4 regions of the Pseudarthrobacter sp. HLT1-7 genome follow, and region 4 is predicted to be linked to each of the others. Evidence: riboswitches for the same ligand, from Rfam matches in the RefSeq annotation. Region 4 holds a riboswitch; each other region holds the start of a gene.

Region 1 (4,979 bases), 130 kb from region 4:
GCAGGGTGGTGGTCTGGGGATCAACACGCAGGATGACGTCGCCGCCGTTACCGCCGTTGCCGCCGTCGGGACCGCCGAGCGGCTTGAACTTCTCGCGGTGGACGGAGACACAACCATGGCCGCCGGTACCGCCGGATACGTGCAGTACTACCCGGTCTACAAAGCTCGCCACGTGGATCTCCTCAGTGCTGTTCCTTAGGCCCCCGAAACGGCCCAAGATGATTGTATTGCGGTTAAAACACCGGTGGAGCGGACCTATTGGCCCGCCCCACCGATTTTATTGCTTGTTGTTACTCTGCAGCTGCGGCAGCCACGATGTTCACAACGCGGCGACCACGGCGGGTGCCGAACTCGACGGCGCCGGGGGCCAGTGCGAACAGGGTGTCGTCCCCGCCGCGGCCTACGCCGGCGCCCGGGTGGAAGTGCGTGCCACGCTGGCGGACGATGATCTCGCCTGCGGAAACTACCTGGCCGCCGAAGCGCTTGACGCCGAGGTACTGGGCGTTGGAGTCACGACCGTTGCGAGTGGAACTCGCGCCTTTTTTATGTGCCATTTGAAAATGCCTGCCTTAAAAATTCTGGGGAATCTGCTGAAAACCTGAACAGTAACGGGTAGTTACTTGATACCGGTGATCTTGACCTTGGTCAATTCCTGACGGTGACCCTGGCGCTTCTTGTAGCCGGTCTTGTTCTTGAACTTCTGAATGACGATCTTCGGACCACGAAGGTCTTCGAGGATCTCAGCCGTAACCGTTACCTTGGCCAGGTCCGCGGCAGCGGACGTCACCTTGTCGCCGTCCACCAGGAGCAGTGCGGGCAGCGCAAAGGTGCTGCCGGCTCCACCGGGGACGCGGTTCAGGGTAACGAAGTCTCCAACGGAAACCTTCTCTTGGCGGCCGCCTGCGCGGACAATCGCGTACACCACTGGGGAACTCACTTCTCTCGACGTTTATTACTAGATTTGCGTGCGGAACCTGGGTCCAAGGTATTTGGTCCGGCTCACGCTGTGCCTCTACGCCGGTGGGTTCCCCGGGGGAACCCATGAGCTATCCCGTGGACAATACTGAAACGGATTGTCCTCAAGGTCATAACCCAAGTGTTGGCGTAAGCACCGAAGATTTAGACTACGCTAATTTTGCCTTCGGTCGCAAATGAGGCTGGTTCCGGCGGGTAGTTCGTGATAGGCGCCACTTGGCGGTGACCAATTGATACTGACCAATTGGTAGTGACCGAGTGGTGCCGCCACGACTTCCGGTACCGTGCCCGACTATCGTACAGGCCGGGGCGCGTCGACCGGGTCAGGCGTACAGCCTCGGCGCGTCGAAGAACTCCACTTCGTGGCCGGCTGACTGACGGAAGGCCAGCGCCATGGCCTCCCGCTCATGCCCCGAGGCCAGCCGGGCCGCCGCATCCGTGTAGGCGATCGCCTGCCGGGTCGCGGCGGCAAATTCCTCATCGGCGTAGGCCCGCAGCCACACGGCATAGGGGTGCGCTTCCGGCGCCCCGGCGGCCAGGAACTGTCCGTGCAGGGTTTCCCCCACCTCGGCGTAGAGCCAGAAGCACGGCAGGACGGCGGCCACCAGCACTCCGTAGCTGCCGGAGACGGAGGCGGCCAGCAGATGGTCCACGTAGGACTTGGTGACCGGCCCCAGCCCCAGGTCTGCCGTGCGGGTGCTGAGCCAGTTCCGGTGCAACCCGGACTCGACCTCAAGGCAGTTCTGCGCGGAGCGCGCCCAAAAGAGTTGTTCGGCTTCGGTGGGCGCGATGGCCGCCGCCCGGGCCAGCACGCGGGAGTAGCCGTTGAGGTACCGGGCGTCCTGCGCCAGGTAGTAGGCGAAGTCTTTCTCCGGCAGCGTGCCGTCGGCCAGCGCCTTGATGAACTCCAGCCCGTAGATCGCCTCAAGGTCCGCGGCGGCGCTGTCCCGGAGGGCGGCGGCGAACTCGCCCTCCGCGGGCGCGTGGTGCCGCGGGCCGGCATGGTGCTGGGTCAGATGCTGCACGTGGTGGAAATGGTGGACCGGGCCGTTCCCGGTTCCGACGCCGAGACGCTCCGAATCGCGCAGCGCACCCGCCAGCCACGGTTTGACCTCGCGGAGCGCCGCCTCCCAGTCCCCCACACGGACCTGCACGGTGGCGATCGCCGAGGACAGCGAGCAGCCTGTGCCGTGGCTGTTGCGGGTGGGCACCCTCTCCCCCGGCACCACCACGACGTCCTGGCGCAGCAGTCCGCCGGTGTTGACGAGCGCATCGGGGCAGCCGCCGTCGACGCTATCGTCCCCCGGGCCGGCGACGGCGCCGGCACCACTGTCGAGGTGGCCACCTTTCACAAGGACCGTGGTGCCGGCCAGGGCGGCGAGCCGCTTGCCCTGGTCCAGGGCCTCGTCCCAGTCCGCGGCGACGGGTTCCCTGAGCAGAATCGCCAGTTCCGCAAGGTTGGGCGTGATGAGGTCCGCGTAGGGGAGCAGCTCGTGCAGGGCCGCCTCGGCCGACTCCTGCAAAAGCCGGTCTCCGCTCGTAGCCACCATCACCGGGTCAAGGACAACGACGCCGGGCCTTGTCTTTTCGAGCCAGCCGCGGACGGCGTCGATCACGTCGGCGTCCCCCAGCATGCCGATCTTGACGGCGTCGATACTGATATCCGCGCTGATCGCGTCCAGCTGAGCGGTCAGGAACGCCGCCGGCGGGACGTGGACGGCGCTGACGCCCCGGGTGTTCTGGGCGGTCAGGGCCGTGATCGCCGCCATGCCGTAGCCGCCGTGCGCCGCAATGCTCTTCAGATCGGCCTGGATGCCTGCCCCGCCGGAGGGGTCCGAGCCGGCGATGGCGAGCACGCGCGGGATCCTGGGCTCGGCGGTGCGCGGGGCGTGCGGCAGAAGTGCGGCCGCAAAAGTCGATACTTCTAAAGTGGGGACTGCAAAGGCGGATGAAGCCAAGAGAGACATCCCTTCGCCGGTGCTAACCGGACAGGTTCAACGGGTCTGGATCTCAGCCGGCTCGATGCGCGGCACCCCGTGTCAGTGCTTCAGCCTAGCCGTACCGCCCAACGAAGTCGCGTTAACGAAGTCGCGGGTGCTGCCCGGACCCTGCGCATCGCTACGCCGGGTCCGGACCGCACCCGCGACTTGCTGAACTGCTGCTCTACTGAAGTGCTGCCGTGTTGGGCTGTTACAGCTCCGACGCCGGTACGCCGACGCCGAGGATGATCGGCTGGTTCGCGGCCGGCTTCACTGCTGCCGGTGCGGCGGCGGGAGCCTTGGCCTCGTGCACTTCACCTGCTGCGGGCTGCGTGGCGGTCCCGCGGTGCTCCGCGGCCTCACGGTGTTCAACGGACGTCGCGTTGGCTGCACCCTGGGCACGGCTGGCGCTCCGGTTGCGGCGGCCGCGGCGGGCGCGGGAGGTGCCGGCCTCGGCTTCGGCCTCGGTCTGGGAACCGGGCCCCTGGACACGTCCCGGTCCGGTGCCGCCGGCGCGGGCCGGAGCCGCCGCAGCTGTCCGGCCTGTGGCCGGCTTGCTGTCGTCGGTTTCGCCCAGTTGGGCGAAGGCTTCGGTCAGCAGGTCCAGGGTCAGGGCCGTTGCCGGGGACTCGTCCGCGTGCTCGACGAACGGCAGCGCGACTTGCTCGCCGCCGAAGGTCAGCACGGCAGCGGGCCGTCCGGCAGCTTCCTCCGTGGCGGCGAACTGCGCGACGGCGTCGACGGCGGCCCGACGCGCCTCGGCGTCGGCCTGGCGGGTTCCGGCGTCGGCGTCCCCGTCGTGCAGGTGCGCGGCGTGCGCCGCTGCGGCAATATTCGCCAGGGCGGCGCGGGTTGTCTCGGCCTTGGCGTGGCGCTCGGCCTCGGTGGGCTCGGCGTGGACTGGTGCCTGGGCGGACTGGTCCTCCGCGCCCTGGCCGCCCCGGCCGCGGCGGCGGCCTTTGCGCTCGGTCCGTGCCGCGGGCTGGCTCTCGGTCCGCGGGACGTAGTGCTCGGCAGCAACCGTGTTGGCCCGGCGGTGCTCCACCGGCTCGTCGTGGGTGACAATGCCGCGGCCATCGCAGGTTTCGCACTGTTCGCCGAAGACTTCCAGCAGCCCGGTGCCCATCCGCTTGCGCGTCATCTGCACGAGCCCCAGCGAGGTCACCTCCGCCACCTGGTGCTTGGTCCGGTCACGGCCCAGGCACTCCACCATGCGGCGCAGCACGAGGTCGCGGTTGGACTCGAGCACCATGTCGATGAAGTCGATGACGATGATGCCGCCGATGTCGCGGAGCCGGAGCTGCCGGATGACTTCCTCTGCTGCTTCGAGGTTGTTCTTGGTGACGGTTTCCTCCAGGTTGCCGCCGCTGCCGGTGAACTTGCCGGTGTTGACGTCCACCACGGTCATGGCTTCGGTGCGATCGATCACGAGGGACCCGCCGGAGGGCAGGAAGACCTTGCGGTCCAGTGCCTTGTGGATCTGCTCGTCGATGCGCCAGGCTGCGAAGATATCCGCGTCCTTGGTCCACTTCTCGAGCCGGCCCACGAGGTCCGGAGCCACATACGTGACGTAGGCCTCGATGGTGTCCCAGGCTTCCTCGCCGGAGACAATCAGCTTGGAGAAGTCCTCGTTGAAGACGTCCCGGACCACCTTGATGGTCAGGTCCGGTTCGCCGTAGAGCAGTTCAGGGGCGAGCATCTTGGTCGACGTCGACTGGCTCTCGATCCCTTCCCACTGCGCACGGAGGCGGTTGATGTCGTGCGTGAGCTCTTCCTCGGACGCGCCCTCGGCCGCGGTGCGGACAATGACGCCCGCATCTTCCGGCAGGCGGTCCTTGAGGATCCGCTTGAGGCGGTTGCGTTCGACGTCGGGCAGCTTGCGGGAGATACCGGTCATGGAACCGCCGGGCACGTACACGAGGTAGCGGCCGGGCAGTGAGATCTGGCTCGTGAGCCGGGCGCCCTTGTGGCCCACCGGATCCTTGGTGACCTGGACGAGGACGGAGTCGCCGGACTTCAGCGCGT
Region 2 (4,979 bases), on a different contig from region 4:
GCATGATGCAGCTTGTCCTGACCATCACCTCGGTGGTGCTGTCCCTGGCCGCAGCGGGCGCCATCATCCGGATCTCGCGGGGCCCTTCGCTGCTGGACCGGGTGCTGGCGGCCGACGTGCTGCTCGCCATCCTGGGCGCGGCGCTGTGCATCGACATGGCCGCCAACCGGCACCTGAACAACCTGATGCTGGTGGTGGCCGTGTCCATCATCGGGTTCATCGGATCCGTGACCGTTGCCAGGTTCGTGGCCGACCGGCGGGAGCACGCCCGTGAATCCTGAAACCTTCTCCGGCGACACCGTGATTGACGCCGTCTCGGCCGTCTTTATGGTCCTCGGAGCGCTGATGTCCCTGGCGGCGGCCGTGGGCCTGCTGCGCTTCCCGGACCTCATGAGCCGGATGCACGCCGCCACCAAGCCGCAGGTGCTGGGACTGTTCCTGCTGCTCGCCGCCGTCGGGCTGCAGATGCGCACCTGGTGGGTGTGGCCGGTGCTCGTGGTGGCCTGGATCTTCCAGCTGCTGACCGTGCCGGTCTCCGCCCATATGGTGGGCCGGGCCGGCTACCGCACCAAACACCTGCACCGTGAACTGCTGAGCAGTGATGAGCTGGAGGCCGTAGTGCAGCACGCGGCGAAGAAGCGCCGATTTACGGACGACGGCGGCGCGGCTGCCGGCGACTGGTGATTGGGTCCGGGGTACCCACCAGCTGGACCACCGGCGCCCAGGGACCGGGTTGTTAGACGATGTCCCGGGACTTGGCGAAGCGGGTGACGGCGCGCTGGGTGCCACGGTTTGCGAGGACCTGGATGATGGCGCTGACCGAGGCGGAGATCAGCGCGAAGGTCAGGGCCGAACGCAGCGTGGTGGGAATGTCGTCGTCGTGGCCCTTGGGCGGCTTGTTGCCGGTGGACTTCTCCCACACGGTGTCGACGAGTTTGGTGCCGACGAAGCCGGCCAGCAGGCTGATGCCGGTGCCGAGCAGTTTGATGAAAATGTTCATTCTTGGCAACTCCTTGCGGGAGGAAACAGGGCTTCCCCTAGCCTAGCGTTCCCGGCCGGGCGCCGGACACCTTAGCCTGGCGGCGTTGTGTGGCCGAGGATTTCCGACAGGGCTTCCACCACCAGGTCATGGTCCGCTTTCTGCGGCAAGCCAGACACCGTGACCGTGGCAACGGCCCCGGTTCCGCGCACATAGATGGGGAAGGCGCCGCCGTGGGCCGCGAACACCTGCTGGTCGAACCAGGCGCTGTCCTCGATCCTCCCGCCGGCCGCCCGGGCCCGAAGACCCACGAGCAGGGACGGGACTTCGTAGCGTACGGCCGTGCGCTGCTTGGCCCTGATCCAGCGTTCGTTGTCCGGGGTGGCGCCCGCCAGCGCTGCGTGGAAGAGCACCTGCTCACCTTTGGTGATGTCCACGGCGATGGGGTGCGAGCGTTGCCGGCCGAGCTCCACCAGGAGAATCCCGAGGTCCAGGGCATCGTCGTTGCTGAACGACTGGAATTGCAGCTCGTCGATTTCGGCCAGGATCCGGCCGATAAGCGCCGCCAGGGATCCGGGCGGCTGCGGTTCCGCGGAGTCCGGGTCGTAGCCGGTGGAAGACTCTGGTGCGTTGGTCATGTGGTTCAGCCTCCGATAATTCGCCGCCGTTGGCTAGTGGGCATTTTCGTTGATCTGGCCGGACGCAGGTGGTCGTTGGCGGCGCTCCTTCCCGGTTACCTGCCGCCACAGCTCCCATCGGCCCGGGAAAGGCCCGGATTCCCGCGGGCTTGTGGCGCCGGGCGCCGAAGTAACTGGGCAGGAACGTCGCGGCCCGTCGCGTTGGGCTCGTCCGGTCAGGCGTTGGGCGGGTCCGGCGGCGTGGAATCTGGCGTCGCCAAGGGGGACATGCCCATTCTTCGCTCCCGGGCCTGGGCATAGTGACGCTCTGTCCATCCGCTGGCCCCGGCGCGGAGCATGTCCCTGAGCCGTGTCCTCCCAGCCCCAGGGCCAAGCCCCCGACGAACCAACGAAATGGCCACCTGCCCTGCCGGCTCTTCGAATCGGGGCGGCGTGCCGGGTGTAAACTGGGGAACGCCCATCAGGGCGATCTTAAATACGACAGGGGAGCGCCGCCGTCGGGCATCACTGGAGAAATCCAGCGGAACCGCAGGTGGGCGCTGAGAGTGCGGACAGCCGCAGACCCTCGAACCTGATCCGGTTAGTACCGGCGCAAGGGAGTCGAGTTCTCAGAGTGCCCGGCGGGGCGGCGGAAGCCGCGGCCCCGCCGGAGCACCCTCCCCTCCTGTTCCTCAGGAGGACGACATGACTGATACATCTGCAGCGCAAGGTTCTGCCCGCAAGGCACTCACCCGGCCCGGTTACAGCTGGCGAGTGGTGGATATTGTGGTGGCCGCGTTGATCGCGGTGGCCGGCGGCGTGATCTTCTGGGCCTGGTCCCAGGGCGCCAACGTTATTTCCGCACCCGTCAACGCGTTCTACCCGCCGCTGACCGGGCTCTACGCCGGCGGCTGGATGATCCCGGCGGTGCTGGGCATGCTTATCATCCGCAAGCCGGGCGCTGCCCTGTTCTGTGAAACCGTGGCCGCTACCGGCGAGCTCATCATGGGCTCGCAGTATGGAGTCACGGTGCTGATCTCCGGCCTCCTGCAGGGCCTCGGCGCGGAGCTGGTGTTCGCCGCAGTGGTTTACAAGAAGTTCAACCTTCCCGTCTCGCTGCTGGCCGGTGCCGGCGCGGGCCTGTTCTGCGGACTCAACGATTCGTTCCTGCCCTGGGGTTGGAACATTGCCTACGCCGGCGGGGACAAGCTTGCCTACATCATTTTCACCGCCATCTCCGGGGCCCTGATCGCCGGCGGACTGTCCTGGCTCGCCACCCGCGGGCTGGCCAGGACCGGGGTGCTGGGCTCCTTCGCGTCCCGGAAGGCCGCATCGGAACCCGTCTTCTCCTGACGGCAGCACTCGACTGATGACATCCATTGACAGGGTCCGCCCGGCCGCGGTCAGCGCGCGCGGCTGGGGCTGGCGGCACGCCGGAAGAACCCAACCCGCCGTCAACGGCCTGGACCTGGACATCCGGCCCGGGGAACGCGTGCTGCTGCTGGGGCCCTCCGGCGCCGGCAAATCCACGCTGCTCCATGCCCTGGCGGGGGTGCTGGGCGATAGCTCCGCCGGTGCCACAGGGCGTGCCGGCGCCGCTGGCACTGGCGCTGGCGTTGGCCGTGCCGCCGGACGCGCGCCGGCGGACGCCGAGGACCCGGACGAGACCGGCAGCCTCCTGATCGACGGTGCCCCGCCGCGGGCACAGCGCGGCCGGGCCGGGCTGATGCAGCAGGATCCGGAGACCCAGGTGGTGCTCTCGCGCCTCGCCGACGATGTCGCGTTCGGTGCGGAGAACCTGTCCGTGCCCCGGGAGGAGATCTGGCGGAGGGTGGCGGAAGCGCTGGACGACGTCGGGCTGGGCCGGCTGCCGCCGGACCACCCGACGTCGTCGCTCTCCGGCGGGCAGAAGCAGCGCCTGGCGCTCGCCGGCATCCTGGCGATGCGCCCCGGGCTCATCCTGCTCGACGAGCCCACCGCAAACCTGGACCCCGCCGGTGTCCTGGAAGTCCGCGACGCAGTGGGACGCTGCCTCGACAAGACCGGGGCCACCCTGGTGGTGGTGGAGCACCGGGTCTCGATCTGGAAGGACCTCGTGGACCGGATCGTGGTCCTGCAGCCGGGATCAGCCACCGAGGCCGCCGTGCTGATCGACGGGCCGCCGGACCAGGTCCTGGCGCAGGCGCGGGACATGCTCATCGCTGCGGGCGTCTGGGTTCCGGGTTATGTGCCGCAGACCCGGGCACGCAGCACGGCCGTATCCGGCGGCTCCGGGGGCGGCTCCGCGGGGCAGCTGCTGCTCGCCGCCGAGGACCTGGCCGTCTCCCGCGGACGGCCCCGCCGGTCCGGGGTCCGCGGCGGGTTCCGCGCTATCGCGCCGGAACCTGTGCAGTCCGGCATCACGGCCCGGATCCGCGCCGGAGAAGCGCTGACCGTTACCGGGCCCAACGGCTCGGGGAAGTCCACGTTCGCCCTGACCCTGGCCGGTCTGCTCGCGCCGGTGTCCGGCACGGTGTCCGCCACGCCGGAACTGGGCGCAGGTGCCGGCACCGACCCCTACAAATGGAGGGCCCGGCAGCTGATCCCGCGGATCGGCACCGTGTTCCAGGAGCCGGAGCACCAGTTCGTCACCGGCCGTGTGCTGGACGAACTGATGTTCGGCCCCCGTCACCTGGGCCGCGGCGAGGAACGGGTGGACGAACTGCTGGAACGCCTGCGGCTGACCAAGCTCGTGGACGCCAACCCCTACACCCTCTCCGGCGGCGAAAAACGGCGCCTCTCCGTGGCCACCGTGCTCGCCGCGCACCCGCGGGTGCTCGTCCTGGATGAGCCGACCTTCGGCCAGGACGCCAACACCTGGGCCGAGCTTGCCTCCTTCCTCGCCGAACTTCTCGACGCCGGCACCGCGGTGGTGTCCGTGACGCACGATGCGGATTTCACCGACGTCCTGGGCGGCACCGAGCTCAGACTCCGCGCCGCTGAGCGCGACGAACCCGGGCACCTCGAACCGGGAAAGGTGGGCGCACCGTGAGGGAGGAACAGACCCTGCGCGGCAACCACGCCCTGCTGGCCCGAGCCAACCCGCTGGCGAAGTTCGCCGCCGTCGTGCTCATCACGATGGTCCTGGCGCTGTCCATCGACTGGGTGTCCGCCTCAGTGGCGCTCATTCTCGAGCTGGCGCTTTTTCCGCTGGCCGGGCTGACTCTCGGCCTGCTCTGGCAGCGCGGCTGGCCGCTGGTCCTGGCGGCGGCGCTGGGCGGTTGGAGCACCACGATCCTGGCGCCGGATTCCGGTGTCATACTGCTCGACGCCGGGATCTGGTCCATCAGCGAAGGATCCCTCGAGCTGGGGCTGGGTTTTATGCTCCGCGGACTGGCGATAGC
Region 3 (4,979 bases), on a different contig from region 4:
CGTCCCGCGGCGTGACTTCGTCTCCGGCGTCGTGCGAGCTGTACCGAAGGAACACCCTGGTGTAGCGCCAGTCCAGGTCGGGGTGGTGGTTTTGTTCGTCGGCCACGCGTCCGACGGCGGCGATCAACTCGAGCGCGGCAGCCGGCGTCGGCGCCTTGTAGACCGTCACCAGCCCGCCGAGGCGGTACCTCCAGTCCGGCAGGCCCGCCAGGGCGGCATCGATCCGGCTTCGGCTGAGAACATCGTCCGTGGCTGCCATAACTGCTCCTTTGCTGGTCCGGATCTGCCGGCCCGGGCAGAGAATTCCTAAAGTAACTCGGCCCGGCCTTCCATGGCAGATGACGCCAGCGCGTGCTCCCGGCGCGGGATCCTGCCGGCCTTTTTCGCCAGCCTACCGGCGATCACCGCATGCTTGAAGGCCTCACCCATCAGCGCCGGATTCTGTGCCCGGGTCACGGCAGTGGCCAGCAGCACGGCATCACAGCCGAGTTCCATGGCCAGGGCCGCGTCCGAGGCGGTCCCGATTCCGGCGTCCAGGACCACGGGAACGGAAGCGCGGGAGACGATCAGCTCGATGTTGTGCGGGTTGAGGATGCCCAGCCCGGTGCCGATCGGCGCGCCGAGCGGCATCACGGCGGCGGCGCCGAGGTTCTCCAGCCGCAGGGCCAGCACGGGGTCGTCGTTGGTGTACGCAAAAACCTTGAAGCCGCGGCCTACGAGCTGCTCGGTGGCGTCCACCAGTTCCACGGCATCCGGCAGCAGGGTGTTCTCGTCGGCAATCACCTCAAGCTTCACCCAGTCCGTTTCCAGCGCCTCGCGGGCCAGCTCGGCGGTCAGCACGGCGTCCCTGGCGGTGAAGCAGCCCGCAGTGTTCGGCAGCACCCGGATGTTCCGGTCCACGAGCAGCTGGAACAGCGAGCCGGCCTCGGCGGGCGAGTAGCGGCGCATGGCCACCGTGGTCAGTTCCGTGCCGGACGCCAGGAGCGCGGCCCCGAGGCCTGCCAGGCTCGGCGCCCCGCCGGTGCCCATGATCAGCCGCGATCCCAGCTGCACGCCGTCCACCGTGAACGGATCGTTGATGCCCGCGGATACTCCCGGGGCCGCTGCACGGGTGGTTGCTTCCATGTTCCTCATCCTCCCTGTACCGCCGTGACCAGCTCGACGTCGTCGCCGTCGGCGAGCGCGGTGCCGTGCCACTGGCTGCGGGGCACCACCTCGGCGTTGCGGGCCACCGCTACACCGAGCTTCCTGCCGTCCGCGGACTGGCCGTTCGGGGCCAATTTCCGGCCGGTGACCCGGCTGACCAGGGTGCTGACGGAGGCGCCGTCGGGGAGCTTGTGCTCCGTTCCGTTGAGTCTGATGTTCATACCGTTTCCTTGCTGTGCTCTGGGCGGGTGCGGCTGTCGTGGGGGCGGGTTGTTGGGGAGCCGGCGGAGAACCGGTCGGGCCGGAAGCGCGCCCAGCGCGGGTCCGCGGTGCCGTCCAGCAGCTGCCGGCAGATCTCTGCGGCCGCAGGGGTCAGCAGGATGCCGTGCCGGAAGAATCCGGTGGCGATAATCAGGCCTCCGACGTCCCCGTCGCGGTCCGGGGCCCGGTCCCGCACCCGGCCCAGCAGCGGAGCGTTGTCCGGCGTCCCGGGCCGTGCCCTGGCGGTGGCCTCCAGCAGCTCCAGTTCGGCGACGGCGGGGAGTAATTGTTGCGCGTCCCGCAGCAGCTGGTAGACGCCCCCGGCGGAGACGGCGTCGCCTGCGGAGCCCCCATCGGCGGGAGCGTCCTCACGCTGGGTCGCCCCGATCACCACAGTGCCATCCTCCCGCGGGACGATGTAGACGGGCACCCCGCGGACCAGGCCGCGCACTGTCGAGCCCAGCAGCGGCCGCAGGTGGGCGGGCACCCGGAGCCGGAGGATGTCTCCGTGGACCGGCCGGAGCGGAAGGTTCAGCCCGGCAGGCAGTCCGGCCAGCCCGGCGGCGCCCAGCCCGTTTGCCACAACCGTTTCCCCTGCCCGGACCGTCCCGCCGCCGGCCAAACCGACTCCGCTGACGCGTCCGCCCTCCCAGAGCAGCCCTACGGCGCGGCGGGGAACAGCGGAGTACCGGCTATCTGCCGCCAGCAGCGCCGCGATCCGGGCAAGCAGCCGGCGCGGGTCCACCTGATGGTCGGCGCGGATGTCGAACGCGCAGGAGATCCCCGGGCTGAGCAGCGGTTCGCGTCCGCGCGCCCCGCGGACGGTCAACGGCTCCACGGTCAGTCCGCAGGACTGCTGCACGGTCCGGAGGTCCGTGAGCGCCCGGCGGTCGGCGGCGTCGGCCCCAATGACAAGGGTCGACGTCGTGAGGTAGCCGGTGGCCGTTCCGGTTTTCCAGGTTCCCCCGGGGAGACCGGTTCCCCCGGGGTCCCCAGGGTTCCCGGCGCTGCCGTCGAGTCCGGCGGCGAAGCCAGGCCACAGGCGGGAGGACTCGAGCATGAGTTCCAGGAGGCCTTCCTCCCGGTAGTGGAGTTCGCTCACGGGGGCCAGCATGCCCGCGGCGGCGAAGCTGGCGCCGCTGCCGGGGGCGTCGTCGATCAGGGCGACGGACCGGCCCGATTGCCTCGCGGCCCAGGCGATGCCGTGGCCCACCACGCCGCCGCCGATCACGGCAACGTCGTAAAAATTCCCGGCGGTGGCGTCATGACCGGCGTCGTCAGACACGGGAGCAGCTGAGGCGGATGGTGTGCCCATCAAGGATTCCTTCCCTACGCCGGTACTAGCCGGATCAGGTCAAGCGGTCGGCTCTGACGCCCTCTCAGCCCCTCCGGCGCCGAACGCCAGTGGCGGTCGGTTGCGGCGGGCTCCCGCGGTATGGCCCCAGTTTAGGGGAAGTGGTGGGCATTTTCGTTAGTTCCTCGTAGGTCCGGACGAGGGGCGCGCTGGCCGGGCGCGCTGACGCGTCCGGGCTCATGGACATGCCCCGCGCCGGGTCCAGCGGATGGACATAGTGTCATTTTGCCCAGTCCAAGGTGCGAAGAATGGGCATGTCCCCCGCGGACTGGACACCCGCCCGAAGGGACATGCCCCGCGCCGGGGCCAGCGGATGGACATAGTGTCATTTTGCCCAGTCCAAGGTGCGAAGAATGGGCATGTCCCCCGTTGCCTTCTCCGCCGCGGCACGAAAGGCCCAGGCTCAGCCCAACCCCAGACGAACCAGCGAAAACGACTACTAGTCTGGGAGCATGAGCAAGGATGCCGTCCACACCACCGCCCGCCTGTACCTGTGCACCGACGCCCGCAAGGACCGCGGCGACTTTGCAGCCTTCGTTGATGCCGCCTTTGCCGGCGGCGTCGATATCATCCAGCTGCGCGACAAGTCCATCGAGGCGGCCGAGGAACTGGAGCTCCTGGAGGTGCTGCACCAGGCCGCCCACCGTCATGGCCGGCTCTGGGCGGTCAATGACCGGGCGGACATTGCATCGCTGTCAGGGGCGCCGGTATTCCACATCGGGCAGAAGGACCTCCCGCTTGCGGCGGCCCGGACCTTCCTCGGCGAGGGCGCCGTGATCGGGCTCTCCACGCACAGCCCCGACCAGGTGGACGCCGCAATAGCGGCCTCCACCGGCCGCGGCAGGCCGGACTACTTCTGCGTGGGACCCGTGTGGGCCACCCCCACGAAGCCGGGGCGCGCCGCCGTCGGGCTGGATCTGGTGCGGTACGCCGCGGAGACGATCCGCCGGGCCCGGTCCGGAAACAACGGCACGGACGACGGCACCGCCAACGGAACCATGCCGTGGTTCGCGATCGGCGGCATCGACCTGGGCAATGTGGAGCAGGTAGTGGCGGCCGGCGGCCGCCGGATCGTCGTGGTCCGGGCGATCACCGAGGCCGATGACCCCGCGGACGCCGCCCGCGCCCTGCTCGACGCGCTCGACGCCGCGGAGGCCTGAGCCGGGCCTCTCGGGGAAGAGTCCTGATAAGGACCTAACCGGTCAACCCCAGCTGCTTCATCCGGCTCGAGTGCCCGGCCGCGAGTTCGGCCCTCAGCCCGCGGATCTGTTCCTCTGACTGTTCCGCGTCCACGCCGATCAGGCCGCCGAGGAACGTAAGCCCGGCGCTCACCCGCTGAGCCTGGGTCAGGGCCTCCCCCAACAGCCGCCTCGCCCAAAGTGCCAGCCGCGACGCCAGCCGTGGGTCATCGTCCAGGGCCGCCCTGAGGAGCTCGCGCAGCACCGCCGTCGCCGCTTCATCGGACTGGATCCGCTCCACCAGCTCCCGGGTCGAGCCGTCGACGTGGCGCGACACGGCGCGGTAGAAATCGGCGGAGACCGTGTCGATTACGTAGGCCTTCATCAGCGATTCGAACCAGTCCGCCGGGCGCGTGCGCTCGTGGAAGTGGTCCACGGACGGCTGGAAGGGCAGCATGGCGGCCTCCGCGTCGAGGCCCAGTTCCTCCAGCCGTGCGCTGACCAGTTCGTAGTGCTGGAACTCGGTCACAGCGATCCGGCCGAGCACCGCACGGTCGTGGAGGGTGGGCGAATACCGGGCATCGGAGGACAGCCGCTCGAAGGCCGACAGCTCGCCGTAGGCCATCGCACCGAGCAGATCCCTCAGGAAACTGTTGTAACGCGCGGGATCGGACGGGGATGCACTCATGATCCAAGACTAATCGCGGGAATCGGGCTACTCTGATTTTCGTGTCCCATCATCGCCTGACGCCCAGCATCCACCAGCAGCAGAACCAGCTTGCCGCGGCGCTGACCACGCTGCGCACCACGCTGGAGCTGCCGGGACCCTTTCCCGAGGACGCACTCCGGGAAGCCAAGGAGGCCGTGGCCGGGCATGAGCTGCCGGAGTTGAATTTCACCCACATCGAGTTTGTCACCATCGATCCGGAGTCCTCCACCGACCTGGACCAGGCGCTCTTCATCGACCGCTCCGGTGACGGTTACAAAGTGTTCTATGCCATCGCCGATGTCCCCTCCTTTGTGGCCCCCGGCGGGGCGCT
Region 4 (4,979 bases):
TTACTTCGCCGCGGATGCCGTGGGGCTTGCCGATTCGTGCCACCTGAAGCTGCATCTGTTCCTCTGTTCGGGGTTGGTGATTCCGTGCCGGCCTGTTGCCGGCTGGATGTACGGGGAAAACAGTCCGGCCCCTCCACCATTATCTGGTGAAGGGGCCGGGCTCAAGACAAGTGGTGCTGGAAGCGTTACCGGCGGCGGTCGGTGTCGACGACGTCGACCCTGACCGGCTCGCCGTCCGCCAGCGCTGCCACCACAGTGCGCAATGCGCGTGCGGTGCGGCCCTGGCGTCCGATCACCCGTCCGAGGTCGTCCTCATGAACGCGCACCTCGAGGGTGTCCCCGCGGCGGTTGTTCTTCGCACTGACCTTGACATCCTCAGGGCTGTCAACGATCCCGCGGACCAGGTGTTCGAGCGCTTCTGCCAGCAAGTTACTCAGCCTCGGTGGTCTCTGCTGCGGCGTCGGCGGGGGCCTCGGCTGCGTCGTCCTTCTTGGCCTTCTTGGTGATGGCTTCCGGGATGATCACGGAACCCTTTTCCGGGGTAACAAAGGCAGGCTTGGGAGCCTTGGTCTTCAAGGTGCCCTCCTGGCCCGGGAGACCCTTGAACTTCTGCCAGTCACCCGTGATCTTGAGGATCGCGGCAACCTGCTCGGACGGCTGTGCGCCGACGCCGAGCCAGTACTGGGCACGGTCCGCGTCGACCTCGATGTACGAGGGCTCTTCGGTCGGGTGGTACTTGCCGATCTCTTCGATGGCACGGCCGTCACGCTTGGAGCGTGCGTCCATGACGACAATGCGGTAGTACGGTGCGCGCATCTTGCCGAAGCGCTTAAGGCGAATTTTTACGGCCACTTTAGTGGTCACTCCTGTTTCTAAAACGGGGTCGATCCCGGCGTTCTGCACCCGTGGGGCGGGCCATACTAGGGGGCTCTAAAAGGACAAGATCCGGACGCGGAGAGAGGGGCCACGCAGATCAAGTACCCGTCCATTGTGCCAGATCAGCGCGGGGATTTCGACTTGACACCCGCAGCCTCTCCATTTTGCCGCCTAACGGCCTGTCAGGACGTCCAAACATACAGCCCGGACTTGGTGGCGGGATCGACGCCGGCAGCAAGTTCGGCGAGCTGCCGGACGTAGCGGGCGGCCTGGTCCACACCGAAGGGCATGTCCTCCTCGGCGGCCCAGCTTTCAGCCACGTCCGCCAGGACGTCGCCTTCACCTTCGGTCTCGTAGCTGAGGAGATCGGCGAGGGCCCGGAGCATAGCCGGCGGGACGCCGAGCAGGGAGTCGCTCGCCACGTCCACCATCGCGAGCCCGTAGTCGGCACCGGCGGCGTGGACGGCGGTCCCGGCCAGGTCACCCAGCCGTTCGACTTCGAAGTCACTGATGTCCGGGATCCGGACGGACCCCTCCCCGGCGGCATCCCCGCCGTCGAGGGCGGCCGCGCGCTTGAGGGCTTCATCGTGGGTGGAGACAAAGATTTCGGTGAATCCCATGGATCTCGTCCTTATGTTCGGCGGCGCTGGTCCGCTGTTTTCGGCGTCGCTTCAGCCTAGTCGCTTCAGCCCTGCCCCGCCGAGGACTGGACATGCCCCCGGTGTCGACGGCGAAAAATGGACATGTCCTCACCTCACCCTGAGCAATGGACATACAGCCACTATGTCCATTTCCGGCCGCACGCGGTGGACATGTCCCAGAGACAACTGCGGCCGTGGGTAACTGCAGTGGGGATTCCCGCGGCGGCTCAGCGAACGGCCACGCGGATGCGGTTGCGCCACGGGTCCTCAAAACGCAGTTCGGCGCCGGTGTGGTGGGACTCCACTCCCGCGGTCTTGAGGCGGTCGGCGAGGGCGCCCACATCGTCGCCGGCCGGCACCTCGATCAGCACCTCGCCGAGGCCCAGGGTGTCCCGTCGGGGTCCGGCGCCGCGGCTGTTCCAGACGTTCATGGCCATGTGGTGGTGGTAACCGCCGGCCGAGACGAACAGCGCCTGCCCATGCCAGCCCGCCGTCTTTTCGAACCCGAGGGTTCCGACGTAGAAGTCCTGGGCTGACTGGACGTCGCCCACCTGCAGGTGGACGTGGCCGATGCCGGCGTCGGCGTCGCGCTGCCCGGCCACGGATTCCTCGGTGAGGAACTCGTCGAGGTAGCGCTGCGGCGGGAGGGCCAGGCTGTCCATGACCACGTTTCTGCCGTCCCAGGACCACGCATCGCGGGGACGGTCCCAGTACAGCTCGATCCCGTTTCCTTCGGGATCGGTGAAATAGAAGGCCTCGCTCACGAGGTGGTCCGCGCTGCCGGTGAAGGACTGGGGCTCATACTGGGCGGCGGTGGCGACAGTCGCGGCCAGAGAAGGTTGGTCCTCGAACAGCAGCGCAGTGTGGAAGAGGCCGGCTTCGCCGCGGGACGGGACGCTGAGCCCGGGCGCCGGGGCGAGGTGGACCAGCGGCTTCTGCCGACGTCCGAGGTACAGTCCGCCGTCCTGCTCGGCCACGATGTCCAGGCCGAGGGCGCGCTGGTAGTAGTCCGTCATGAGCAACAGGTCGCCGACCTTGAGCATCACGGTGCCCATGGTGAGTTCGGCGGGAAGAAGATCCCGGGTGCTGGCTGCTGCAGTCATGTGATCGCTCCGGTGCTTAGGCGGCCATCGACCTTCGATGACCTGTTCACTAGGATAATTACTTGAAGCTTCAATTTATTCCTGTGCCCGCCTCTGTTCCTGGCGGACCGGTTTTCCGCGCAGCACGCTGTGCTTGAGCTCGTGCAGCGTGGCCAGGCTGCTGCGGGGCCGCCGGGGCGGCGTCCGAGGAGGGTTCCGGCGTTCCGATCCGTGACGGCCTGCTGGTCATGGCCTGAAGCTTAAAGCCATATCCGCATCGCGATCCGCCGGCCCAGGGCATCCAGCCCCAGCTTCGCCTCGCGGGCACGCAGTGCCGCCAGCGCCTTCCCTGGCTCGGCAACTTCCTCGAAGCCGCAGCTCGCGTAAAACGGAGCGTTGAACGGAACGTCCGCAAAAGTACAAAGCGACATCGACTCATAGCCACGGCCCCTCGCCGCGTCGATGGCCGCCTCAACAAGGGACCGTCCGATCCCGCGCCCGGCAAAGTCGGGATACACCGAAAGTTGTTCCAGGTGCGCCTGGCCGCCGACTTCGTCAACGCGGGCGAAACCCACGGGCGGGTTTCCGGCGACCAGCATAAAAAGCGGCTCAATCGGCGTCGCCAGCTCCGGGGCCGGAAGCACGTGGTGCGCTAACTCCGATGCGAGGAGACGGTCGGCCGCTGCCTCGAGAACCGGCAGCGCCGCGAGGTCTTCCGGCGTCGCCGTCCTGACGCGGGGCACGGCCCTGGGTTGAGTCACGATGCCACGCTAGCACCGCGGCCTCCCTCGGCGCCGTCACACGCGGCCGGGCGCCGAAGCCCTGTGATAGCTTCGTCTACGACCACACGGGTGCCCTTGCAGGGGCTGAGATCGGGCTGAAGCAGCTTGCGACCGTTGAACCTGTCCGGGTAATGCCGGCGAAGGAAGTGAGTATTTCCGTGAATACGCAATTGACACAGCACAGCCACGTCCAAAATCAGCCAGGCCAATGTCAGCCCACGGCCCCCACCCAGTCGCTGAAATCCCGCTCTCTGGCGTTTACCACGGATGACGAGCACGGCATCCGCGTCCCGGTGACGGAAATCAAGCTGGCGGATTCACCGGGCGGCGTAGCGAATCCGCCGTTCCGGGTGTACCGCACCGCCGGTCCCGGGAGCGATCCGGTCCGGGGGCTGGAGCCGTTCCGCGGCCCCTGGATCGAGGCCAGGGCGGACACCGGACCCTACACCGGCCGGGAACGGACCCTGCTCGACGACGGAAAGTCGGCCGTGCGCCGGGGCGCCGCGTCGGCCGAGTGGCAGGGCACGCGCCCGGTCCCGCGCCGCGCCGTCGACGGCCGGACGGTGACCCAGATGCACTACGCCCGCAACGGCGTCGTCACGCCTGAGATGCGGTTCGTCGCGCTGCGCGAGAACTGCGACGTCGAACTGGTCCGCTCCGAACTGGCGGCGGGGCGCGCCATCATTCCCAGCAACGTCAACCATCCCGAATCCGAGCCGATGATCATCGGCAAAGCCTTCCTGGTGAAGATCAACGCCAACATCGGCAACTCGGCCGTGACCAGCTCCATCGCGGAGGAAGTCGACAAGCTCCAGTGGGCCACGCAGTGGGGCGCGGACACTGTGATGGATCTTTCCACCGGCGACGACATCCACACCACCCGGGAATGGATCATCCGCAACTCTCCCGTACCCATCGGCACGGTGCCGATCTACCAGGCGCTGGAGAAGGTCAACGGCGAGGCCAATGCCCTCACATGGGAGATCTTCCGGGACACCGTGATCGAACAGTGCGAGCAGGGGGTGGACTACATGACCATCCACGCCGGGGTGTTGCTGCGCTATGTGCCGCTGACGGCCAACCGGGTCACCGGAATTGTCTCCCGCGGCGGCGCGATCATGGCGGGCTGGTGCCTGGCCCACCACCAGGAGAACTTCCTCTACACCCACTTCGGTGAGCTGTGCGAAATCTTTGCCCGCTATGATGTCGCGTTTTCGCTCGGGGACGGGCTGCGGCCGGGGGCGACGGCGGACGCGAACGATGCTGCCCAGTTCGCCGAGCTGGACACCCTGGCCGAACTCACGCAACGTGCCTGGGAGTATGACGTGCAGGTCATGGTGGAGGGCCCCGGACACGTACCGCTACACCTCGTCCGGGAAAACGTGGAACGCCAGCAGGAACTCTGCAAGGGCGCCCCCTTCTACACGCTGGGGCCGTTGGTCACCGACATCGCGCCGGGCTACGACCACATCACCTCGGCGATCGGGGCCACGGAGATTGCCCGCTACGGCACCGCGATGCTTTGCTACGTGACACCCAAGGAACACCTCGGACTGCCCAACAAGGACGATGTGAAGACCGGTGTGATCACGTACAAG

Evidence for each region. Region 4 has a riboswitch for thiamine pyrophosphate ahead of thiC (phosphomethylpyrimidine synthase ThiC). Riboswitches for the same ligand answer to the same signal wherever they lie in the genome.
Region 1: linked by a shared signal. The riboswitch ahead of AC50X6_RS08175 (bifunctional hydroxymethylpyrimidine kinase/phosphomethylpyrimidine kinase) and the one ahead of thiC (phosphomethylpyrimidine synthase ThiC) in region 4 are both predicted to bind thiamine pyrophosphate.
Region 2: linked by a shared signal. The riboswitch ahead of AC50X6_RS12570 (ECF transporter S component) and the one ahead of thiC (phosphomethylpyrimidine synthase ThiC) in region 4 are both predicted to bind thiamine pyrophosphate.
Region 3: linked by a shared signal. The riboswitch ahead of AC50X6_RS15530 (FAD-dependent oxidoreductase) and the one ahead of thiC (phosphomethylpyrimidine synthase ThiC) in region 4 are both predicted to bind thiamine pyrophosphate.

Annotation. Positions count from the first base shown of each region.
Region 1 is NZ_JBWZCH010000006.1:161,767-166,745, reverse strand. It holds gene obgE (GTPase ObgE) at 1-172, opposite strand, end outside; gene rpmA (50S ribosomal protein L27) at 291-554, opposite strand; gene rplU (50S ribosomal protein L21) at 617-925, opposite strand; gene AC50X6_RS08175 (bifunctional hydroxymethylpyrimidine kinase/phosphomethylpyrimidine kinase) at 1,299-2,942, opposite strand; TPP riboswitch at 2,925-3,022, opposite strand; gene AC50X6_RS08170 (Rne/Rng family ribonuclease) at 3,166-4,979, opposite strand, start outside.
Region 2 is NZ_JBWZCH010000012.1:62,858-67,836, forward strand. It holds gene AC50X6_RS12545 (Na+/H+ antiporter subunit E) at 1-6, shown strand, start outside; gene AC50X6_RS12550 (MrpF/PhaF family protein) at 3-281, shown strand; gene mnhG (monovalent cation/H(+) antiporter subunit G) at 271-684, shown strand; gene AC50X6_RS12560 (DUF4235 domain-containing protein) at 737-1,000, opposite strand; gene AC50X6_RS12565 (heme-degrading domain-containing protein) at 1,072-1,617, opposite strand; TPP riboswitch at 2,090-2,233, shown strand; gene AC50X6_RS12570 (ECF transporter S component) at 2,302-2,949, shown strand; gene AC50X6_RS12575 (ABC transporter ATP-binding protein) at 2,966-4,627, shown strand; gene AC50X6_RS12580 (energy-coupling factor transporter transmembrane component T family protein) at 4,624-4,979, shown strand, end outside.
Region 3 is NZ_JBWZCH010000018.1:35,335-40,313, forward strand. It holds gene AC50X6_RS15515 (4a-hydroxytetrahydrobiopterin dehydratase) at 1-259, opposite strand, end outside; gene AC50X6_RS15520 (thiazole synthase) at 307-1,125, opposite strand; gene thiS (sulfur carrier protein ThiS) at 1,131-1,367, opposite strand; gene AC50X6_RS15530 (FAD-dependent oxidoreductase) at 1,364-2,722, opposite strand; TPP riboswitch at 2,716-2,849, opposite strand; gene thiE (thiamine phosphate synthase) at 3,214-3,921, shown strand; gene AC50X6_RS15540 (ferritin-like fold-containing protein) at 3,956-4,627, opposite strand; gene AC50X6_RS15545 (RNB domain-containing ribonuclease) at 4,669-4,979, shown strand, end outside.
Region 4 is NZ_JBWZCH010000006.1:26,860-31,838, reverse strand. It holds gene rimM (ribosome maturation factor RimM) at 1-55, opposite strand, end outside; gene AC50X6_RS07405 (RNA-binding protein) at 186-428, opposite strand; gene rpsP (30S ribosomal protein S16) at 430-852, opposite strand; gene AC50X6_RS07395 (hypothetical protein) at 1,059-1,496, opposite strand; gene AC50X6_RS07390 (VOC family protein) at 1,745-2,620, opposite strand; gene AC50X6_RS07385 (GNAT family N-acetyltransferase) at 2,860-3,360, opposite strand; TPP riboswitch at 3,437-3,544, shown strand; gene thiC (phosphomethylpyrimidine synthase ThiC) at 3,540-4,979, shown strand, end outside.